3 regions of the Roseburia sp. OM02-15 genome follow, and region 2 is predicted to be linked to each of the others. Evidence: predicted binding sites of a transcription regulator. Region 2 holds the regulator's gene; each other region holds the start of a gene.
What was found. The regulator Rex, encoded in region 2, represses fermentation and respiration genes when NADH is low (regulators of the CRP and FNR family bind a similar motif). The targets are predictions, from matches to a motif close to ATTGTTAANTANTTAACAAT.
Positions count from the first base shown of each region.

Region 1: gap (type I glyceraldehyde-3-phosphate dehydrogenase) is a predicted target of Rex. The motif match lies at 1,882-1,901, and genes of this name have one in related genera.
Region 3: DXB15_RS09520 (acetyl-CoA C-acetyltransferase) is a predicted target of Rex. The motif match lies at 1,886-1,905, and genes of this name have one in related genera.

Region 1 is NZ_QULX01000011.1:28,864-32,151, reverse strand. It holds gene DXB15_RS11005 (cysteine desulfurase family protein) at 1-441, shown strand, start outside; gene DXB15_RS11000 (histidinol-phosphatase HisJ family protein) at 788-1,591, opposite strand; gene gap (type I glyceraldehyde-3-phosphate dehydrogenase) at 2,035-3,048, shown strand; gene DXB15_RS10990 (phosphoglycerate kinase) at 3,163-3,288, shown strand, end outside.
Region 2 is NZ_QULX01000014.1:29,558-32,845, forward strand. It holds gene DXB15_RS12290 (ABC-F family ATP-binding cassette domain-containing protein) at 1-787, shown strand, start outside; gene DXB15_RS12295 (redox-sensing transcriptional repressor Rex) at 877-1,512, shown strand; gene DXB15_RS12300 (NAD(P)H-hydrate dehydratase) at 1,597-3,117, shown strand; gene alr (alanine racemase) at 3,114-3,288, shown strand, end outside.
Region 3 is NZ_QULX01000008.1:86,636-89,923, reverse strand. It holds gene DXB15_RS09525 (3-hydroxyacyl-CoA dehydrogenase family protein) at 1-300, opposite strand, end outside; gene DXB15_RS09520 (acetyl-CoA C-acetyltransferase) at 544-1,731, opposite strand; gene carB (carbamoyl-phosphate synthase large subunit) at 2,354-3,288, opposite strand, start outside.

The sequences.
Region 1 (3,288 bases), on a different contig from region 2:
CCCGGAATCGTTGGTATTGGAATGGCAGCACGCTGTTCTGCTGAGATTCTGGAAAAAAAGATGCGCTATGAGAAAAGACTGCAAAACTATCTGATCGACCGGATTTTAACTGAAATCCCGGAAAGTTGTCTCAATGGTTCCCGGACAAAACGTCTGCCCAACAATATCAATATCAGTATTGCAGGAATTAACGGACCGGCGGTGGTTGCGCTGCTGGATCTGGAAGGAATCTGTGCATCTTCCGCTTCGGCATGTTCTGCGGGAATACAGAAAGCGTCTCATGTGCAGCTTGCGATTGGAAAAAGTGAACAGCAGGCGTATGAGGCGATACGTTTTACGCTTGGGGTTCATAATACACGCGAGGAACTTGACTATACCGTTGATGTATTGAAACAATGTGTGAAAAGATTACGGGAATCTTCGGGGTGCCACGAAGTTTAAAATGCGTGATTTGAAAAATGTAGAAATCGGCGAATCCTTCTGTGGCAAGCGGTTCAGTAAGTGACTGAGTTTTGCAAGTTTTGCGCGAACGGGAAACGACCAGCTTTTATTGGAGTTGGAAGTGAGCGCGATAAAACCGAAGCAAAACGAAGGTAACGAACGGTTAGCTGGCACAGAAGGATTCGCCGATTTCTCTTTAAAATATCAGATGGGAGCTAATCCCCCATCTGATATAGCCTCCGGCAGGATTACAGAGGTGCGCAGTTGAAGTATGTCATGCAATTGCATGACGCGCACCTCGCAACAAGAATGCCGGAGCATTCTTAAATAAATTTGACCCGAAAACTTAGCAAATCAGAATAAATTCCGGTTTCCGTTTCGTGAAGACGGTAAAATAATCGAATCCGGCAGCTTTCAGAATTCCCGGTATTTTTTCGAAATCCCAGGCAATCTGATCCGGAGCATGTCCATCTGCACCGACGGTAATGATTTCTCCGCCAAGTTCCCGATAACGGTGCAGGATTTCTTCTGTAGGATTTGGATGACCGAGCCCGTATTTGAAGCCTGCCATGTTCAATTCAATGCCTTTTCCACGTGCAACCAGCTGTCGCAAAATTTCATCGATCACATCTTTGAATTTTTTATAAGTATAGTCAGCATTTTTATTTGGACCGTAACGTACCACATAATCAATGTGTCCGTATACATCAAATTCATCAAATGCAGCAATATTTTCCAGAATTGATTCAAAATATTCTCGGTAAGCAGCAGTCTCCGTGCGGCCTTCATAATAAACAGGATAATACGGATCAATGCCGTGTACAACGTGAGAAGATCCGATTACAAAATCAAAATCCTCTGTCTGTAACAAATCGTGATGTTTTTTTGCCAGATGTGGCTGCAGTCCGAGTTCGATTCCATAGTTGATCGTCAGAACATCGGAAAAGTCTGACTGCAGTTTATGAATTTCTTTGCTGTACTGATCAAAATCAATGATGAATAAATCCGGATCATCCGGGTAATCATAATCAAGGTGATCGGTAATGCAGATTCCGGAGAGATTTTTTGCAACGGCAGCGCGTGCCATGGCAGAAGAATCCGCTTCACTGTCTCCGGAAAAGTGAGTGTGCATATGTGTATCCCAAAGCATGAAAATAGCTCCTTTCAATGACTGTATTTTATATCTTGCATAATACAAAACGCTCTGAATCGCGCAGCTACGCGACTCCTGGGAATATGATAAACACTAAAAAGGTTTTTTGTCAATCCAATACGTGCATTTTGAATAGGAAAAATGGCTAAAAATGTAAAAAAAGAAAAAAGTTTTGTGCATATCTTACAAAAACAAAAAAAAAATATAGATATTTGCTATAAAAACAAGTAAATATCCAATTGGTAAGCTTGTACATTTTGCTAAAAAAAGAAGAAAAATGCTATGAGTTGGTGAAAAAATTAACAAACTTAAAATAAGCGCAGGAAAAGTATTGAAAAAATCATAGTTATTCGTTAAAATATAGTCAGATTGGATGAGATATCCAAAATAACTCACCGGCATTGATCCGGATACATTTTAATTCTAGGAGGAATGAAAAAATGGCAGTAAAAGTAGCAATTAATGGATTTGGACGTATTGGACGTCTTGCATTCAGACAGATGTTTGGCGCAGAGGGATATGATATCGTTGCAATCAACGATCTGACAAGCCCGAAAATGCTTGCTTACTTATTAAAATATGACTCTTCTCAGGGTAAATATGCAAAAGCTGAAACAGTTTCTGCAAGCGAAGATTCAATCACAGTAGATGGTAAAGAGATCAAAATCTACAAAGAGCCAGACGCAAATAATTGCCCATGGGGAGAATTAGACGTAGACGTAGTATTAGAGTGTTCCGGATTCTATACATCCAAAGAAAAAGCACAGGCTCATATCAATGCAGGTGCTAAAAAAGTTGTTATTTCCGCTCCGGCAGGAAATGATCTTCCTACAATCGTTTACAATGTAAACCATGATACATTAACAAAAGATGATACAATCATCTCCGCAGCTTCCTGTACAACAAACTGTCTTGCACCTATGACGAAAGCATTAAATGACCTTGTACCGATCAAATCCGGTATCATGTGCACAATCCATGCTTACACAGGTGATCAGATGACACTTGACGGACCGCAGAGAAAAGGCGACTTAAGAAGAAGCCGTGCTGCAGCAGTTAATATTGTTCCGAACAGCACAGGTGCTGCAAAAGCAATTGGTCTGGTTATTCCGGAGTTATCCGGTAAATTAATCGGTGCTGCACAGCGTGTTCCAACCCCAACAGGTTCTACAACAATCTTAAACGCAGTAGTAGAAGGAAACGTAACAGTTGACGAGATCAACGCAGCTATGAAAGCAGCAGCTAACGAGTCCTATGGTTACAATGAAGACCTGATCGTATCTTCTGACATCGTTGGTATGACATATGGTTCTTTATTCGATGCTTCTCAGACAATGGTTCTTCCGTTAGACAACGGTACAACTCAGGTACAGGTTGTTTCCTGGTATGACAATGAGAACAGCTACACAAGCCAGATGGTTCGTACAATCAAATACTTCGCAGAGTTAGCATAATCGGCACTCTATAAAGTATAACAAAGACTCACTGCAGGGTCCGGTCTTTTGGACCGGATCCTGTTTTTGATTTGCACTTGCAAAAATGAAAAACAGGATTAAGGAGACAATATCATGGGATTAAATAAAAAAACAGTAGATGATATTAATGTAAAAGGACTCAGAGTTCTTTGCAGATGCGATTTCAACGTACCGTTAAAAGATGGCAAGATCACAGACGAGAACCGTCTTGTAGCAGCT
Region 2 (3,288 bases):
TGCAGATGCAGGTTCTTTTACGTTGGGAACAAACGTAAAAATCGGTTATTATGATCAGGAGCAGCAGGTGCTTCATATGGAAAAAACGTTGATGGAAGAGATTGCGGACGATTATCCGAAGCTGACACAGACACGTATCCGAAATATTCTGGCAGCATTTTTGTTTACCGAGGATGATGTGTTCAAGCGCGTCAGTGACTTGAGCGGTGGTGAGCGCGGCCGTCTGTCACTGGCAAAACTGATGCTCTCCGAGGCAAACTTCCTGATCCTGGATGAGCCGACGAACCATTTGGATATCGCTTCTAAGGAAATTTTGGAGTCTGCTCTGAAACGTTATGAGGGAACCGTGCTGTTTGTATCCCATGATCGTTATTTTATTAACCGGACAGCGACCCGTATCCTGAACCTGACAGAGCACAGTCTGGTCAATTATATCGGTAATTATGACTATTATCTGGAGAAAAAAGAGACAAACGAGCGGGCATATCTGGCATCTTCGGAGACAGAAGCAGCAGTAAGCACCGAAGAAGTGTCCGAGGGTAAGACAGACTGGCAGACTCAGAAGGAAGAACAGGCGAAAAAGCGTAAAATTCAGAACCGTGTGAAGAAAATTGAAGCCGAGATTGAGTCTCTGGAAGAAAAACTGACAGAATTGGATGAACAATTTCAGGATCCGGCAGTGGCGACCAACTCTGCAAAACTTGGAAAACTGCACAGCGAGCAGGTGGAAGTACAGGAAAAACTGGATCAGCTGTACGAAGAATGGGAAGAACTGGCATCTGATTGATAAAAAATTGACAAAATAATCTCAGATGTTTATAATGAATACAGATAATTGCGGGTAGTAACGCAAATGGTTGAAGGAGTAAATGGAAGATGCAAAAGGAAATTTCGCAGGCGGTCATACGTCGAATGCCAAGATATTACAGATATCTTGGAGAATTGCTGGATGCGGGAGTAGAAAGAATTTCATCCAATGAGCTGAGCGTTCGAATGAAAGTAACAGCTTCTCAGATTCGTCAGGATCTGAACAATTTTGGTGGTTTTGGCCAGCAGGGATACGGTTATAATGTGCAGTATCTGTATGAGGAGATTGGAAAAATCCTTGGTCTTGACCGACAGCACAACATTATCGTAGTCGGAGCCGGTAATATGGGACAGGCGCTGGCAAATTATGTGAAGTTTGAGAAACGTGGCTTTATGATCACCGGACTTTTTGATGTCAATCCGGCACTGGCAGGTTTGTCAGTCCGTGGTATTGAGATACATATGATGGACGAACTTCCGGAATTTGTAAAGCATCAGAGAGTTGATATTGCGGTATTGACACTTCCGAAAGAAAAGGCAGAACAGGCAGCGGAGCAGCTGGTAAAACTTGGCATCCGTGCAATCTGGAACTTTGCACATCTGGATCTGGAACTTCCGGATGATGTAGTTGTGGAAAATGTTCACTTGTCTGACAGCTTGATGCAGCTGTCTTATAACATTGTCCGCAGACAGGATAACGAATAAGAAACCTTGCAAACGTGCGCTTTGTCCTACGGGCAGAGCGCATTTGTATGTAAATTGTGCAAAACAAACCGGGGGAATATAACGATGAGAGATGTATTAAATGGTCAGGAAATGAAACAGTGTGATGAAAATACCATGAAGATGGGAATGTTATCAGCGGTATTAATGGAACGTGCTGCCTTAAGTGTGGTAAAAGAAATTATGGAGCGTTATCCGGATGATGATACGAGAATTCTGACTGTATGCGGCGCGGGGAATAATGGCGGTGATGGTATCGCTGTTGGACGTCTGCTTGCTTTGCAGGGATATGAAGTGGGTATCTGTTTTGCCGGAAATCCTGAAAAAATGACTACAGAAACAGCCCGGCAGATGAAGATCGCAAAGAATTATAATGTGCCGGTTTTAACACCCGAAGAGGCATTCCAGGAGAACTGGGATGTCATTGTAGATGCGCTCTTTGGCATTGGACTGAGCCGGGAGATAACCGGAAAATATGCAGATATTATAAAAGAATTGAACGTGTATTACGAGGGCGCCGGTAAAATTGCGGTAGATATTGCTTCCGGAATATCGGCAACCACTGGAGAGGTGCTTGGAACGGCATTTCAGGCAGATGTGACTGTGACCTTTGGATTTGAAAAGCGGGGACAGCTTTTATATCCGGGAGCAGAGTATACCGGCGCACTCAAAGTGGAAGATATTGGATTTACCACAGAAAGTTTGTTTGACATTATACCGGGATTGCATGTGCTGGAAAAAGAAGATCTTGATATGCTGCCAAAAAGAACAGCGCACTCTAATAAAGGAAGTTACGGAAAACTGTTATTGATCGCCGGTTCCGAAGGAATGGCAGGTGCGGCAGTTTTTGCGGCAAAGGCGGCATACCGGATGGGATGCGGTCTGGTCCGGGTGGCAACGGTGGAAAGTAACCGGGCAATTTTGCAGCAACTTGTACCGGAAGCGGTACTGGCAGTTTACAATGATACAACAGATGTGGTAAAATTTGTGGAAACACAGCTTGCCTGGGCAGATGCCGTGGCAGTCGGTTCCGGAATCGGACAGTCTGCATTGTCAGAAAAAATGGTGAAAACTGTGATCGAGCAGAATACAAAACCGTGCCTGTTTGATGCGGATGCCCTGAATCTGATTTCCAAAAATCCGGAATGGCTGCAGTTTTTGAAAAACGGAGCAGTTTTTACTCCGCATCTTGGCGAAATGAGCCGGCTCATCGGAACATCTATCGCAGAAATTTCAAAGGATCTTGTGGGGGTAGCTTTGCAGTATGCACAGAAAAATCACGTAGTAATGGTGTTAAAAGATGCAAGAACTGTGACTGCCACAGAAAAGCGTGGCTGTTTCCTGAATCTGAGTGGAAATGACGGAATGGCAACAGCAGGATCAGGAGATGTGTTAAGCGGTGTGATCGGTGCATTGCTGGCACAGGGCATGCTGCCGGAAGATGCGGCACCTATGGGTGTATATCTTCATGGTCTGGCAGGTGATGCGGCAGCAAAGAAACTTGGCAGACACAGCATGATGGCAAGTGATATCGTAGATGGAATTACCGATTTGTTGAAGGAACAGGAGGACACAATAGAACAATGAAAGAGTATCGCAGAATATGCGCAAATATCAGTTTAAAAGCATTGGAGCATAATTTAGATGCAATACATGACTGTATTGATCGTGATACGAAGATTATTGCAGTAGTAAAGGCAGATGGCTATGGTCATGGGGCAGTACCGCTGGCAGAAGTGATGGAACAGCGCGAGGATG
Region 3 (3,288 bases), on a different contig from region 2:
CTCTTTGAATGTCTGTTTTTTGATTGCCATATCTTCTAATGCTGCTTCAACTACTAAATCAGCATCTGTACAAATGTCTTTTGTACCTGTGGTAATTTTAGCAAGGATTGCATCAGCTTTGTCCTGATCCATTTTGCCTTTTGCGATTCTTTTCTCGAATCCTTTTGCGATTTTGTTCTTGCCGTTTGCAGCAAATTCATCATTGATATCGCATAAATATACTTCATAGCCTTCTGTCTGTGCAAAAGCCTGTGCGATACCAGATCCCATTGTTCCTGCTCCAATAATACCAACTTTCATGATATGTCCTCCTTATAATGAAATTATATACTAATATGAAACATTCCGACTGCCATACCCAAACAATCCTGTCCATAGATTAGTCATCACATATCTAAATTATTATATTTTTTGCTTCCATAGCAAATGTGTTAAATAACTAACGATGTCAGCTATTAAAATATCTCCGACATTTTCGCATGTCGCAATCATGCCGGAGATTCGTCCGGATTTTAAATATCCTTCTAATTTAATTTTTGAAAATTAAGCTTCTTTTTTAACGATTGTAGCACAACCCATTCCACCGCCGATACACAGTGTAGCAAGTCCGTATGTAACGTCTCTCTTCTGCATAGCGTGAAGCAGTGTAACAAGGATACGGCATCCTGAAGCTCCTACCGGATGTCCAAGTGCGATAGCACCACCGTTTACGTTTAAGATGTCAGAGCTGAAGCCTAACTCTTTCTGTACTGCTACAGACTGAGCTGCAAATGCCTCATTTGCCTCGATCAAATCCATGTCATCAATTGTAAGACCAGCGATCTTTAATGCTTTCTTTGTAGCCGGAACAGGTCCGATACCCATGATCTCCGGAGCGCATCCGCCAAGAGCACCTGCTACGAATGTAGCCATCGGTTTAACACCAAGCTCTTTTGCTTTCTCTTCGCTCATTACAACGATTGCTGCAGCACCATCGTTGATACCGGAAGCGTTACCTGCTGTAACAAGTCCGCCCTCTTTACCGGAGCAGCATTTTAATTTTGCAAGAGTCTCTTTTGTTGTGCCAGGACGTGGTCCCTCATCTTTTGTGATCATAACAGTCTCTTTTTTAACTTTAACCGGAACCGGAACGATCTCATCGTCGAATGCTCCAGACTCCTGAGCTGCTACTGCTTTCTGCTGGGAAACTGCTGCGAACTCATCAAGTTCTTCACGTGTTAATCCCCACTGATCACAAATGTTCTCAGCTGTGATCATCATATGGTAGTTATTGAATGCATCCCATAATGCATCGTTAACCATTGTATCAATCATAGTTGCATTGTTCATTCTGTAACCGAAACGTGCTTTCTTTAATGCATATGGAGCCATAGACATGTTCTCCATACCACCAGCTACAACGATATCAGCCTGACCAGCCATAATCATGTTTGCAGCCTCGTTTACACATTTCAGACCGGATCCGCATACTACGTTCAGTGTGAAAGCCGGAACCTCATTCGGGATACCTGCTTTGATAGATGCCTGACGAGCAACGTTCTGTCCCTGGGAAGCCTGGATAACGCATCCCATCATAACCTCGTCAACCTGCTCCGGAGCAACACCTGCTCTTTTTAATGCCTCTCTGATAACGATGGATCCTAACTCAACAGCCGGAGTATTTCCAAACTGTCCGCCCATTTTACCAATTGCAGTACGGCAAGCGCCTGCTAATACAACTTTCTTTGCCATTTTTTCTTCTCTCCTTCTTGACTTTTAAAATATACCTCTAGTAATTATGTTAAAAGAACAACGCTAGACATGCTATATTTTAGCACTATCATTTGTTTTTTGCAACGCTTCCTCCGTCATTTTTCCTAAATTTTCGAAGGAATTTTCGTTTACTTTTGTCATTTTTTTAACACAGTCGAAAGGGTGAAAAGTCATCGTAAGTCTGTTATTTTTTTAACAGAATTCTCCAAAAAAATAAGGATTCGCACACCTGAACCGGGTTTAGATATCCTTTTTTTCTTTTTCGATGGTTCCTCGCTCTTTTTGCTAAGGCTTTGAAAAATCTTACAAGTTAACTTTAACACACGTACGCGTACAATGCAATACCCACAATCAGGTAATTAAATTTCTTCCCAGTCCCTACATTACCACAAAGTTAGTGAAAAATCCACCCTTTTTGTGAAACTTTGATATTTTTTTAACAAATCTTGTTTTGGGTGGTTTAAAATTTACTGCTTAAGTTTTTTATAAAGAACTCCTGCCATTTTTTCTCAAGGAGCGATTGCTAGCGACTGAGACAAAATGGCAGGAGTTCCTATTCATACCTAACGTGGTAATTTTCAAGCCACCCTAAATTTAATTTTTAAAGATTTTTCACGGTCGCGATGTCGATCATCGTCATCTGATCATTTGCTGTCTCAAGACTGAGTGCCAGCGCATTTGCCGTATCCATAGATGTCAGGCAGTGAACACCTGTCTCAATGGCATTTCGACGAATGAGGAATCCGTCTCTGGATTTATCACGTCCCTGTGTCGGTGTATCGATAACAAGATCGATCTTGTGACCAAGGATCAGATCCATAACGTTTGGTGATTCCTGAGAAATCTTATTAACACGACGTGCATTTACACCATGATCCTGCAGATATTTTGCAGTACTTCTTGTAGCATAAATAGTGTAACCAAGTGCTTCGAAACGTTTTGCAACACCGACTGCCTCCGGTTTGTCCGCATCCTTGACTGTCATGATCATCTGTTTGTACTTCGGAAGCTGAATGCCAGCGCCGATAAATGCTTTGTACAATGCTTCGTTGAAGTTCTTTGCGATACCAAGGCACTCACCGGTGGATTTCATTTCCGGTCCAAGGCTGATCTCAGCTCCACGCAGTTTCTCGAAGGAGAATACTGGCATCTTGATGGCAATGTAATCTGCCTCCGGTGCCAGTCCCGGCTCATAACCCATGCCTTTGATGGTCTCACCAAGGATTACTTTTGTTGCCAGATCTACGATCGGGATACCTGTTACTTTACTGATATATGGTACGGTTCTGGAAGAACGCGGGTTCACTTCGATGACATATACTTCCTCGTTCATGGCGATGAACTGAATGTTGATCAGTCCTACGACATGAAGTGCTCTTGCCAGACGTTTTGTATACTCTACGATGGTCTCTTTTACATGATCGCTGATGGTCGGTGCCGGATATACGGAAATACTGTCTCCTGAATGTACACCAGTACGCTCGATATGCTCCATGATACCCGGGATCAGGATATCTGTGCCGTCGCATACCGCAT